DNA from 3 places in the Streptomyces sp. NPDC058796 genome. Region 1 is predicted to be linked to each of the others. Evidence: riboswitches for the same ligand, from Rfam matches in the RefSeq annotation. Region 1 holds a riboswitch; each other region holds the start of a gene.
The links. A riboswitch is a leader RNA that binds a small molecule or an ion and turns the genes downstream of it on or off. The one in region 1 is predicted to bind cobalamin.
Positions count from the first base shown of each region.

Region 2: another riboswitch for cobalamin. It lies ahead of ACFW47_RS33470 (ribonucleoside-diphosphate reductase subunit alpha); the one in region 1 lies ahead of ACFW47_RS30270 (cobalamin biosynthesis protein).
Region 3: another riboswitch for cobalamin. It lies ahead of ACFW47_RS17500 (energy-coupling factor ABC transporter permease); the one in region 1 lies ahead of ACFW47_RS30270 (cobalamin biosynthesis protein).

Region 1 covers NZ_JBHYOP010000014.1:53,649-57,958, reverse strand. Annotated here, with positions in the region: gene ACFW47_RS30275 (cobyric acid synthase) at 1-972, opposite strand, end outside; gene ACFW47_RS30270 (cobalamin biosynthesis protein) at 969-1,934, opposite strand; cobalamin riboswitch at 2,040-2,179, opposite strand; gene ACFW47_RS30265 (hypothetical protein) at 2,352-2,573, opposite strand; gene ACFW47_RS30260 (anion permease) at 2,607-3,848, opposite strand; gene ACFW47_RS30255 (class II aldolase/adducin family protein) at 4,072-4,310, shown strand, end outside.
Region 2 covers NZ_JBHYOP010000020.1:42,762-47,071, reverse strand. Annotated here, with positions in the region: gene mctP (monocarboxylate uptake permease MctP) at 1-789, shown strand, start outside; gene ACFW47_RS33475 (GNAT family N-acetyltransferase) at 862-1,368, shown strand; cobalamin riboswitch at 1,429-1,590, shown strand; gene ACFW47_RS33470 (ribonucleoside-diphosphate reductase subunit alpha) at 1,713-4,085, shown strand; gene ACFW47_RS33465 (ribonucleotide-diphosphate reductase subunit beta) at 4,085-4,310, shown strand, end outside.
Region 3 covers NZ_JBHYOP010000006.1:253,345-257,654, reverse strand. Annotated here, with positions in the region: gene cbiQ (cobalt ECF transporter T component CbiQ) at 1-629, opposite strand, end outside; gene ACFW47_RS17505 (energy-coupling factor ABC transporter substrate-binding protein) at 630-974, opposite strand; gene ACFW47_RS17500 (energy-coupling factor ABC transporter permease) at 971-1,684, opposite strand; cobalamin riboswitch at 1,714-1,900, opposite strand; gene ACFW47_RS17495 (potassium channel family protein) at 1,954-2,496, opposite strand; gene ACFW47_RS17490 (chloride channel protein) at 2,493-3,848, opposite strand; gene ACFW47_RS17485 (hypothetical protein) at 4,122-4,310, shown strand, end outside.

The DNA of each region.
Region 1 (4,310 bases):
CCCGAGCCCCCGCTCCCGCAGCCACTCCAGGGCCCGGACCGTCCCGCGCGTACCCGGCACGATGACGAGGTCCGCGTCGGCCAGCTCCTCCGGCCGGTCCACGAACCGCACGACGACACCGGGCTCGGCGGCCAGCGCGTCCACGTCCGTGAAGTTGGACATGAGCGGCACGGCGCAGACGGCGACCCGCAGCACGTCCTCGCCGACCGGCGGCGCGACGACGGACTCCCGCACGGTCCCGCGCAGGGAAACGCGCAGCCCGTCCTCCTCGTCGATGCCGAGCCCGTGCCGGAAGGGCAGGACGCCGTACGTGTGCCGTCCGGTGAGCCCGTGCAGCATCTCCAGCCCCGGCTCCAGCAGCGAGACGTCGCCGCGGAACTTGTTGACGAGGAACCCGGCGACCAGCGCCTGGTCCTCGGGCGCCAGCAGCGCCACCGTGCCGAAGAACGAGGCGAAGACCCCGCCCCGGTCGATGTCGCCCACCACCAGCACGGGCAGCCCGGCACCCCGGGCGATCCCCATGTTCACGATGTCGGTCCGGCGCAGGTTGATCTCGGCCGGACTGCCCGCCCCCTCGCAGATCACCGCGTCATACGTGCCCCGCAGCTCGGCCAGACAGTCCAGCACGGTGCCCAGCAACCGCTGCTGCCGTCCGCCGTGGTAGCCGCGGGCGCTCATCTCGCCGACCGGCCTTCCGAGCAGCACGACCTGGCTGCTGCGCTCCCCGCCCGGCTTCAGCAGCACCGGGTTCATCTGCGCGGTCGGCTCCACCCGGCACGCCTGGGCCTGCATGGCCTGCGCCCGCCCGATCTCGGCGCCCTCGCGCGTCACGAACGAGTTGAGGGACATGTTCTGCGCCTTGAAGGGCGCCACCTTCACGCCCTGGCGCACCAGCCAGCGGCAGATCCCGGCGGTGACGACGCTCTTGCCGGCGTCGGAGGTGGTGCCGGCGACGAGGAGACCACCGTTCATGACGTACGTCCCTTCCTGATGACCCCGCGGACGAGCAGCCGCGCGCCCGCGCACGCGCCGAGCGCCAGCCAGCCCACGCGCCGGGAGAGCCGCACGGCCCGCTCGATGTCGCCGCAACCGGCCCGTACGGGGCGCCCCGCCGCCCCGTTGAGGACCGGCCGGTGCTCGACCCGCCCGCCGTAGGAGAGCGTCCCGCCGAGCCGCACGCCCAGGGCGCCCGCGAACGAGGCCTCCACGGGACCGGCGTTGGGGCTCGGATGCTGCGCGGCGTCGGCGCGCCAGGCCCGTACGGCGCCCCGGGGACCGCCGCCGGCCGCGGTGGCCAAGACGGCGGTCAGGCGGGCGCCCGGCCAGCCCGCGAGGTCGTCGAGCCGGGCCGAGGCCCAGCCGTAGCGGCGGTACCTGGGCGACTTGTGGCCGACCATCGCGTCCAGGGTGTTCACCGCCCGGAAACCGAGCAGTCCGGGCACCCCGCCCAACGCGCCCCACACCAGGGCACCCACCACCGCGTCCGAGGTGTTCTCCGCGACGGACTCCACGACCGCCCGGGCGATCCCGTCGGCGTCCAGCGCCTGCGGGTCCCGGCCGCACAGGTGCGGCAGCCGCGCGCGGGCCGCCTCGACGTCACCGGCCTCCAGGGCACGGCCGACGGCGCCCGCCTCGCGGGCGAGCGAAGTGCCGCCGACGACCGCCCAGGTGGCGGCGGCGGTCAGCGCGACGGAGGCGGCGGGGGAGTGGCGTACGGCGCGGCCGGCGGCCAGCCCGAGGGCGGCGGCGCCACCGGCGCACACGACGGTGTGCAGCGCGCCCCACCCTCGGTGGTCACGCCACAGCAGCCGTTCCACGGCACCGGCGGCACGGCCGAACGCGGCGACCGGGTGTCCGCGGCGCGGGTCGCCGAGGAGGTGGTCACCGAGGAGGCCGGCGGCGGCGCCGTACGCGAAGACGCGTTCGGCGCGCACGGCTCAACCGGCCGCGGGGAGGGGAAGACGAAGAGTGTCGCTGGTGAGCCTGGAACGGCAGCCGCGCATGGTGATAGGTCCTCACTCAGGGTGTCCGCGCCCTGGTTAGAAGAGAACGGCGGTGGGAGTTCCTGGCTCCCGGGGATCACTCCCCGGTCACAGTGGCGGGACCGCGCCGGATTCACACCGGGCTTCCTCTCCAGCCGCCGCATTGGCTCCGGCAGTCCACCACGCCCCGCGAACACCCGTCAACTTGCCGTTGACCTGCGAGGGGGGAGTGTGCGAAGGCCCACACACGGGCGGAGTGCGCGGGCGCGGGGAACGAGTGCGCGGGGAACGAGAAGAGCGGGGCGCGGGACGGACTCCGAGGTCCGCCCCGCGCCCCGCACCACGGCGTGCGCCGCGCTGCCTGCCGGCTCAGGCGACGATCAGATAGATGCCGTACGCGACCGCCGCCGCGCAGGCCGCGAAGCACGCGTACGCGCCGGTGACCGCGAGGCCCGCGGAGCCGCCCTCGGCGGCGGCCCGCTCCTGGCGGGAGAGGCCGGCGATGCCGAGGGTGAACAGGCCCACCAGGGCCACGGTGGCCACGAGGCTGACCCCGAAGACGGAGCCGAGAGCTGCCCAGTCGATGCTCATGGAGTTCGTTTCCTTCGTACCCGGGGCGCGGGCTCAGACGGTGGTGGTGGCCGAGGGGGCCTTGGACTCGGAAGCGGAGGACGCGACGGCGGCCGCCGGCTCCTCGGTCACGCCCGCCGGGGGCGGGGTCACGGCGGCCATCGCCTGGGTCACCACGCCGGACTGCTCGGCCTCGTCGGTGTCGATGACGTTGGTGTGGTCGACGACCTCGCGCCGGGAGAGCTTCCAGATGGCGGCGCTGGAGGCGACCAGGAAGACCGCGACCAGGGCGGTGCCCCAGTCACCCAGCCGGCAGACCCACTCGGCGATCGCGGCGACCAGGGCCGCGGCCGGCAGGGTCAGACCCCAGGCGACGAACATCCGGGTGGCCGTGGACCAGCGGACCACACCGCCCTTGCGGCCGAGGCCCGCGCCCATCACCGCACCGGAGACCGAGTGCGTGGTGGAGAGGGAGAAGCCGAGGTGCGAGGAGGCCAGGATGACCGTCGCCGCGCTGGTCTGGGCGGCGAAGCCCTGCTGCGGCTGGAGGTCGGTCAGGCCCTTGCCCATCGTGCGGATGATGCGCCAGCCGCCGAGGTAGGTGCCGAGCGCGATGGCGATGCCCGCGGACAGGATGACCCACATGGGCGGGTCGGAGTCGGGGGCGAGCGAACCGCCGGCGACCAGGGCGAGGGTGATGATGCCCATCGTCTTCTGGGCGTCGTTGGTGCCGTGGGCCAGCGAGACCAGGCCGGCGGAGGCGATCTGCCCGGCGCGGTAGCCCTTCGCGGCGGCCTTGCCGTCGGCCTTGCGGCCGAGCCGGTACGTCAGGCGCGCGCCGAGCATCGCCGCGACACCCGCGACGAGCGGGGCGGCGATCGCGGGGATCAGCACCTTGGTGACGAGCGCGTCGCCGTTGACCGCGCCGACGCCCGCCGAAGCGACCGCGGCACCGATCAGACCGCCCATGAGGGCGTGGGAGGAGCTGGACGGGAGTCCGACCAGCCAGGTCAGCAGGTTCCAGAGGATCGCGCCGACCAGGGCGGCGAAGATGACCTCGGGACGGATGCCGGTCTCGTCCACGAGACCCTTGGAGATCGTGTTGGCGACCTCCACGGAGAGGAAGGCGCCGACAAGGTTGAGGACGGCGGACATCGCCACCGCCACCTTGGGCTTGAGCGCACCGGTCGAAATGGTCGTTGCCATCGCGTTGGCGGTGTCGTGGAAACCGTTCGTGAAATCGAACGCGAGAGCGGTCACCACCACAATCGCGAGGATCAGCGAGAAGCTTTCCATTTACCCAGGCAATCGTTCGAGGTCATTGGCTGGACGAACGTAGGTAACCATGGTGAACGGAAGATGAACTGAGCAGGGCGTCACGGTGACCGGAACCGGCGCCACCGCCTCCCTCCGCGTGTCCGCCCCGATGCTCTCCGGAGACGTGCCTGGCAGGATCGCCGCGACGCCGGTCGGCGGCGGTCCAAACGGGCCCGGAGCGGGCGGGGAGGAGACGGTGACTGTGACGTATTCGCGGGCCGGAGGGGCGGCGGGACAAGCGGAACCGGAAGAGGAACGGGACCGGAGGGCGGCCTGGGAGGCGCTCGTCGCCACGGCCCGGCGGACGGTGGCGGACGGCCTGGTGGTCGGCACCTCGGGCAACGTCTCGGTACGCGTCGGCGACACGGTGCTGGTCACCCCTTCGGGTGTGCCCTACGACCGTCTGGCCCCCGAGGACGTCACCGGCGTCGACCTTGACGG
Region 2 (4,310 bases), on a different contig from region 1:
TCCTCGCGCAGCCGTGAGGTGATCCGCCGCAACACCACCATCCTGCCGCTGTACTCGCTGATGCTGGGCCTGCTGGCGCTGCTCGGCTTCATGGCGATCGCGGCCGGGGTGACGGTGGAGAACGGGCAGCTGGCGATCCCGCAGCTGTTCGAGAACATGTTCCCGGACTGGTTCGCGGGCGTGGCCTTCGCGGCGATCGGCATCGGTGCGCTGGTCCCGGCGGCGATCATGTCGATCGCCGCCGCGAACCTCTTCACCCGCAACATCTACAAGGACTTCATCAAGCCGGACGCCACCCCGGCCCAGGAGACGAAGGTCTCCAAGCTGACGTCCCTGCTGGTGAAGGTGGGCGCGCTGGTCTTCGTTCTGGGCATGGACAAGACGGTCGCGATCAACTTCCAGCTGCTGGGCGGCATCTGGATCCTGCAGACCTTCCCGGCCCTGGTCGGCGGCCTGTTCACCCGCTGGTTCCACCGCTGGGCGCTGCTCGGCGGCTGGGCGGTCGGCATGGTCTACGGCACGGTCGCCGCCTACGGTGTCGCCTCGCCGACGCAGAAGCACTTCGGCGGCTCGTCCGACGAGATTCCCGGCATCGGCGAGATCGGCTACATCGGCCTCACCGCCTTCGTGCTGAACGTCCTGGTCACGGTGGTCCTCACCTTCGTCCTGCGGGCGGTCAAGGCGCCCGACGGCGTCGACGAGACCAAGCCGAGCGACTACACGGCGGACGCCGGCGACCCCGGCGTCCAGGTGGAGCTGCCGCCGGCCACGGCGGGCTCCTCGCACTGACCTCCGGTCAGTAACGGGCCGTCGGAGAGATCCGGCGGCCCGTTGTCGTACCCGTCGGGCACACTCGTCCGCATGGACTTCACGATCCGGCGGGCGGCGGCCGACGAGTACGAGACCCTCGGCGAGATCACCGCACAGGCCTATCTCCAGGACGGCCTCCTCGACTTCGGGGAGAGCGACGCGTACCTCGGCGAGCTGCGGAACGTGGCCAAGCGGGCGGCGGCCGCCGAGGTGCTGGCCGTCGTGGCGGACGGCCGGGTGCTGGGCGGCGTGACCTTCGTGCCGTCCGGCGGCCCCATGGCCGACATCGCCCGGCCCGGCGAGGCCGAGATACGCATGCTCGCCGTCGCCCGCGAGGCCCGCGGACGCGGGGCCGGCGAGGCCCTGGTGCGGGCCTGCGTCGACCGTGCGCGGGCCGTCCAGGCCTGCACGAGCGTCGTGCTGTCGACCCAGCGCACCATGCGCACCGCCCACCGGCTCTACGAGCGGCTGGACTTCGTCCGCGCCCCCGGCCGGGACTGGAACCCGTTGCCGGAGCTGGACGACATCACCCTCCTCGCCTACGAACTGAGGCTCTGACACCGGCGCGAGACGTCCCATGACACACCACCGAGACACAACATCTGGGGGTGCTCGCGACACCCGGCACAAGATGTATGCTCGTGCTCGCTGTCGCCGCAGGGGAATCCGGTGCGAATCCGGAACTGTCCCGCAACGGTGTACATGCGTGCATCCGCACGTCTCCGCACGTGCGCGCACGCATGTCCAGTCCGAGGACCTGCCGACGGTGCGCCCGGCCGCCTTGGCCCGGGCGCCATGACGTCCGGGCCTCGTGGAGTGGGCCGGTGGACGCGACGCCGTGCGCGCTCGTGAGCTGCCCCTGCCCTCCGCCAGGCCCCGTGCCGAGCGAGGGAGTGCTCCACGTGACCATCGCGCCAGCCGATCCGGCTTCAGCGACCCCGGTGACGGCGACCGGTGAACCCGACGGACCCGGTGCCGCGCTGCTGCGGACCCTGACGGACCTGACCGCCGACCTCCCCGACGCCGACCCCGGCCGGGTCGCCGCCGCCGCGCTGCGCGGCCGGTCCGCCCGCGCGGACGAGGCCGAGCTGCGCGAGCTCGCCACCGAGGCGGCGGCGGGGCTCATCTCCGAGGACCCGGTCTACTCGAGGCTCGCCGCCCGCCTGCTGGCCATCGGCATCCGCGCGGAGGCCGCCTCGCAGGGCGTCACCTCCTTCAGCGGCTCGGTCGCCACCGGCCACCGCGAGGGCCTGATCGCCGACCGCACCGCCGCGTTCGTACGGCTGCACGCGCAGCGCCTGGACGCGCTGGTCGACCCGGCCGCCGACGACCGCTTCGGCTACTTCGGCCTGCGCACCGTGTACAGCCGCTACCTGCTCCGGCACCCGATCACCCGCCAGGTCGTCGAGACCCCCCAGCACTTCATGCTCCGCGTCGCCGCCGGACTCGCCGAGGACGACACCGCCCGCTCCGTGGACGAGGTGGCCGCGCTGTACGGCCTGATGAGCCGCCTCGACTACCTGCCCTCCTCCCCCACCCTCTTCAACTCCGGCACCCGGCACGCCCAGATGTCGTCCTGCTACCTCCTGGACTCCCCCAGGGACGAGCTGGACTCCATCTACGACCGCTACCACCAGGTCGCCAACCTCTCCAAGCACGCCGGCGGCATCGGCATCGCCTACTCCCGCATCCGCTCCCGCGGCTCCCTGATCCGTGGCACCAACGGACACTCCAACGGCATCGTCCCGTTCCTGAAGACGCTGGACGCCTCGGTCGCCGCCGTGAACCAGGGCGGCCGGCGCAAGGGCGCGGCGGCGGTCTACCTGGAGACCTGGCACGCGGACGTCGAGGAGTTCCTGGAGCTGCGGGACAACACCGGCGAGGACGCCCGCCGCACGCACAACCTGAACCTCGCGCACTGGGTGCCGGACGAGTTCATGCGCCGGGTGGACGCCGACGGGCCCTGGTCGCTGTTCTCCCCGGCCGACGTCCCCGAGCTGGTCGACCTGTGGGGCGCGGAGTTCGACGCCGCCTACCGCAGGGCGGAGGCCGCCGGACTGGCCCGCAAGACGCTGCCCGCGCGCGAGCTGTACGGCCGCATGATGCGCACCCTCGCGCAGACCGGCAACGGCTGGATGACCTTCAAGGACACCGCCAACCGCACCGCCAACCAGACGGCCGAGCCGGGCCACGTCGTCCACTCCTCCAACCTCTGCACGGAGATCCTGGAGGTCACGGACGACGGCGAGACGGCGGTCTGCAACCTGGGCTCGGTCAACCTCGGCGCGTTCGTCGACGTGACCGGGGGCGGCATCGACTGGGAGCGGCTGGACGCCACCGTCCGCACCGCCGTCACCTTCCTGGACCGGGTCGTCGACATCAACTTCTACCCGACCGAGCAGGCGGGCCGCTCCAACGCCCGCTGGCGTCCGGTCGGCCTCGGCGCGATGGGCCTCCAGGACGTCTTCTTCCAGCTCCGGCTGCCCTTCGACTCCCCCGAGGCGAAGGCCCTGTCCACCCGCATCGCCGAGCGGATCATGCTCGCCGCGTACGAGACCTCCGCCGACCTCGCGGAGCGGAGCGGCCCGTTGCCGGCCTGGGAGAAGACCCGCACCGCCCGGGGCGTGCTGCACCCCGACCACTACGGCGTCGAGCACACCTGGCCCGAACGCTGGGCGGCGCTGCGCGAGCGCATGGCCACCACCGGACTGCGCAACTCCCTGCTCCTGGCGATCGCCCCGACCGCGACCATCGCCTCCATCGCGGGCGCCTACGAGTGCATCGAGCCGCAGGTGTCCAACCTGTTCAAGCGCGAGACGCTGTCCGGCGAGTTCCTCCAGGTCAACTCCTACCTGGTGGACGACCTCAAGCGGCTCGGCGTGTGGGACGGCCGCACCCGCGAGGCGCTGCGCGAGGCGGGCGGCTCGGTGCAGGGCTTCACCTGGATCCCCGAGGACGTCCGCACCCTGTACCGCACCGCCTGGGAGATCCCGCAGCGCGGCCTGATCGACATGGCCGCCGCCCGCACCCCGTACCTCGACCAGGCCCAGTCGCTGAACCTGTTCCTGGAGACGCCGACCATCGGGAAGCTCTCCTCGATGTACGCGTACGCCTGGAAGCAGGGCCTGAAGACCACGTACTACCTGCGCTCGCGCCCGGCGACCCGCATCGCCCGCGCCGCCGCCCGGGCCACCGTGCCCGCCCAGCAGACCCCCGACCCCGAAGCGGTCGCCTGCTCCCTGGAAAACCCCGAGTCCTGCGAGGCCTGCCAGTAATGACCACCGAGACCACCACCAAGAACCTGCTCGACCCGGGCTTCGAGCTGACCCTGCGCCCCATGCGCTACCCGGACTTCTACGAGCGCTACCGGGACGCCATCAAGAACACCTGGCACGTCGAGGAGGTCGACCTCCATTCGGACGTCGCCGACCTCGCGAAGCTCAGCCCGGAGGAGCAGCACCTGATCGGCCGGCTGGTGGCCTTCTTCGCCACCGGCGACT
Region 3 (4,310 bases), on a different contig from region 1:
TCGTAGCCGCGCCCGGCGAGCCCGCTCTGCAGCCGCGCCGCCCGGTCGAAGGTCCGCACGAACGCCGTGGCGCCGAGCCCGCCGAGCGAACGCCAGGCCGCGGCCCGGGTGGTGTGCCCCAGCCGCGCCGCCTGCGCCTGCCGCACCCGGCGCACGGAGTCCAGCAGCAGGAAACTCATGCGGTACGTCACCAGCGCCACATCCACCACCGGCGCCGGCACCCCGGCCCGCACCAGCCGGGGCAGCAGGTCGGACATCGGCGTGGTGAACGCGAACAGCAGCACCCCGAGGGAGGCCGCCGAGGTGCGCAGCAGCAGCTCACCGGCGCGCACCGGTCCGCCGTCCGCCGCCGTCAGGAACCTGTCCGGACCGCCGACCTGAACGAGCAGCGGCAGCGCCCCCGTCACGCAGAAGCCCAGCGGCACCCGGTACGCCCGCCACAGCCTGCGCCCGGGCACCCCCGCCGGCCCCAGCAGCACGGCGAGCGCCGTGACCAGCACCAGCGCCGCACCCGGCCAGGGCGGCAGCGAGACCGCCAGCACGGTCAGCCCGAGCCCGAGCACGGCCTTGTCCACGGGATGACGGCGACGCCAGCGACTGCTGTGCGCCGCCGCGTCGATCGGCAGCACTCAGTCCCCTTCGGGAGCGTCCCGTACAGCAGCAGCCGCCGTCGCCCGCTCCGCGCCCTGCCGCCGCCCCCGGCGCAGCCCGAAGTAGTACGCCAGCACGCCCGCGCCGATCGCGGCCTGCAGGGCGAACAGCGCCGACTCGACCTCTCCCGAGGGCGGTTCGTACAGCGGCGAGAACCACGGCTCGTACTCCGGCTCGATCTCGGTGATCGCCGTCTCCGCCTCCGCGTCGGCCCCGGCGAACGGCTCCTCCTTGTGGTCGCCGAGTCCCAGCGCCAGCGGCAGTACCGCGAGCGCCGCCACGGCGAGCAGCAGCAGGGCGTTGATCTTGGCGTTCCGGCTCATCGGGCCACCGCCTGTCCCTCGGTCTCCTCGGACCCCGCGGTCCCCGGCTTCGTCAGCAGGACGCCCAGCCGGGTCAGTTCCCCCTTGCTGGACTGCACCAGCAGCCGCATGACGATCACGGTGAGCAGGCCCTCGCTCACCGCCAGCGGGATCTGGGTGACGGCGAAGACGGACCCGAACTTGCCGAGCGAGCCCAGGAACCCGCTGCCCGGATCGGGGAAGGCCAGCGCCAGCTGCACGCTGGTGACGCAGTACGTGGACAGGTCGGCGACGAACGCCCCGCAGAACACGGTGACCATCAGCGGCACGTCGCAGCGGCGCAGCAGCCGGTAGACGCCGTACCCGGCCCAGGGGCCGACGATCGCCATCGAGAAGACGTTGGCGCCGAGCGTGGTCAGCCCGCCGTGCGCGAGCAGCAGCGCCTGGAAGAGCAGGGTGATGGTGCCCAGTACCGCCATGACCGGCGGCCGGAAGAGGATCGCGCCCAGACCGGTGCCGGTCGGGTGGGAGCAACTCCCGGTGACGGATGGCAGTTTCAGGGCCGACAGGACGAACGTGAAGGCCCCGGAAGCGCCGAGGAGCAAGGTGCTCTCCGGGTGTTCCCTGACCTCACGGGTGAGTGACCGTACTCCGTGGACGACGAACGGCGCGGACGCGACACCCCAGGCGATCGCGTGCGCCGGAGGCAGAAAGCCCTCGGCTATGTGCATGACTCGGCAGACCCTCTCCAGCACCTCGTGGATGGACGACGCGCCTTGGCCGGTCTCCTGGCTTACGGGTACCACCGCCCGTGCTCCGCCTTCCCGGATCGCAAGCGATCCAGTGGCTGCCCGCGAGGGCCGGAGCCGGACTTCCCGATTCACAGTGGCGAGGGCCGCACCGGCATCACACCGGATTTCCCGTTCACCAAGGCGTGACGACGGTAGTGCTCCCACGAGGCGGTGACAAGCGGGCCTCCCGCCCGGCGGGCGCGCACCCCTCAGCCGTCCTGCGAGCCGGACCGGCCCCGGCCCGTGCGCCGCACCACCATGTCGCGCATCCGCTGCGTCAGCGCGGTCGCGGCGGCGGTCAGGAACACGAAGCTGTACGCGATCTGCAGGACCGTCACGATCCGCGCCGACTGGCCCCGCGGAGCGATGTCGCCGTACCCGACGGTCGCCAGGGTGACGACGGTGAAGTACAGGGCGTCGACGCGGGTGTGGAGGCCGGTGAACTCACCGGGCTGCTTGGCGAGGGCGTAGTAGGTGGCGGAGAAGACGTGCACGGACAGGACGATCAGCAGGGAGAGGACCATCCCGGGACGGGAGTCCGGCCGGTCGACCAGCACGTGCCGGATCTGCCGGAGCAGCAGCACGGCCACGACGGCCAGGACCAGGGCGAACAGCAGCCAGCTCACCAGGGGGCGCTGCGGGCCCAGGTGGTCGAGGGGGAGGAGGAAATAGGCCGTGACCACGACCGTCGCGGCCCCGGCCCGCACCACCCAGGGCCGCACCGCGCGCCACTTGGCCCACCGCCCCCTCACCGCACCGCCCCGGCCGCCGGCCCCCCGTCCGCGCCCGGCTCGGTCCGGTGTGCCACCTGGGCGACGATGAAGGCGACCACCGACCCGGTGACGATCAGCGGCATCTGGTCGTGCGCGTCGCCGCCCATCAGCAGCACCGCCAGCACGGCGCTGGCCAGCGGCAGCCCCGTCACCGCGGCCGCCGCGGCGGAGATGCCGAGGGCGAGGGCCGGCGTCGTGCCGAAGCCGGGCAGGCCGGAGCAGGCCAGGGCCGTCGCCGTGCCCAGCAGCACCGCCGGGAAGATCGGGCCGCCGCGCAGACTGCCCAGCGCGATGCCCCAGGCCAGCCCCTTGCACGCGACCAGCGCCACCAGCGCGCCCACCGACCAGGCGTGCGGGTGCGCGGCGAGCTCGGCGAGCGTGGCCTGCCCGGACAGTGCCGCCTGCGCCGGGGAGCGGCCGGTGATCAGGGCGTACGCGGCGACGCAGACGCCGACCGCCGTGGCGCAGGCGACGGTCCGGACGGCCGTGTGCTCCCGCGTCCAGGAGACCGTGCGCCGCCCCAGCGCGCGGGCCAGTGTGATCAGCACCGCGATCAGCGCCGCCGTGGGGACGCCCCAGAGGAAGTCCCCGGCGTCCGGATTGGCGCCCGGCGGCAGGTCGTGCAGCGTGAGGGCGCCGGTCTTCAGGCCGGTCCACTGGCCGAAGCCGGTGAAGACCAGGGCGCCCGTCGCGCTGGCCAGCAGGCAGGGCAGCAGCAGGGTGACCAGCTGGGCGCCGCCGAGCCCGGCGCCCTCGATGAGCAGCACGGCCGCGGCCACCGGGCCGCCGAGAATGGTGGAGATCGCTGCGGTGGAGCCGGCCGTGGCGAGGACCGCGCTCGCTTTCGGGTCCCCGGCCGCGCCCGCCCGCCGCACCGCCAGGAGGGCGAGCCCGCTGCCCACGGCCATCAGCGGCGCCTCCGGTCCCAGTACCACCCCCAGGGGCAGCGTGGCCAGCGCGGCCAGAACCGCACCGGGCAGCGCGCGGGGGCCGACGGGCGCGCCGCCCAGCCCGTTCACCGGCAGATGACCGCCGCCGCCCGGCATCCGGGTCACGATCGGCGCCAGGATCAGCCCCGCCAGCACCAGCGCGGGCAGCGGCCACCACCAGGGCGGGGCGTCGTACCCCACCGCCTCGGGCAGCGCCGTCCACACCCAGTGCTGGAGTTCGTGCTGCAGCCCGACGAAGAAGAAGCAGGCCAGCGCGATGGGCACCCCCAGCAGCACGCACAGCAGCAACAGCCGCAGATAGCCGGGGCTGAGCAGGGTGCGCCGCAGGGACTGCTCGGCCCGGCCCGGCACCGCGTTGGCCGGCGCGGGCTGCGTCGTCACGGGCCCTCCTCCGTCCACCGCACCCGCGGCACCCGGTCCCTCACGAGCGTTCGCATGTGCGGCTCAGTAAACGTGAGGCGTCCCGGGCCCGCACGCGCACGGCGTCCGTCCCGGGGACCGGGCGGCAGGGCGCGGCGTCTGCCGGATTCACCCGTCCGGCGGACCCGCGTGGCCGGGCGGTGCGGGTGGCCGCAGGCTCGAATGACCTGTCGGCGCCTCGCGGTGCCGACGGGCGCAGGTCCGTACGGGGGACACGCAGAAAGGACTCCGCTCATGAGCCAGCACGCCGCACCTTCTCCCGGCAGGCCGACGCACGGCACCGGCACCCCGCGGTCGGCGGACCGTTCCAGCGGCTGGGTGACCGGCGGCGTCGTCTTCGCGGGCGTACTGCTGCTGCTGAACGGCGCCCTCGCCGTCCTGCAGGGCATCGCGGCCATCGCCGAGGACGACGTGTACGCCCGC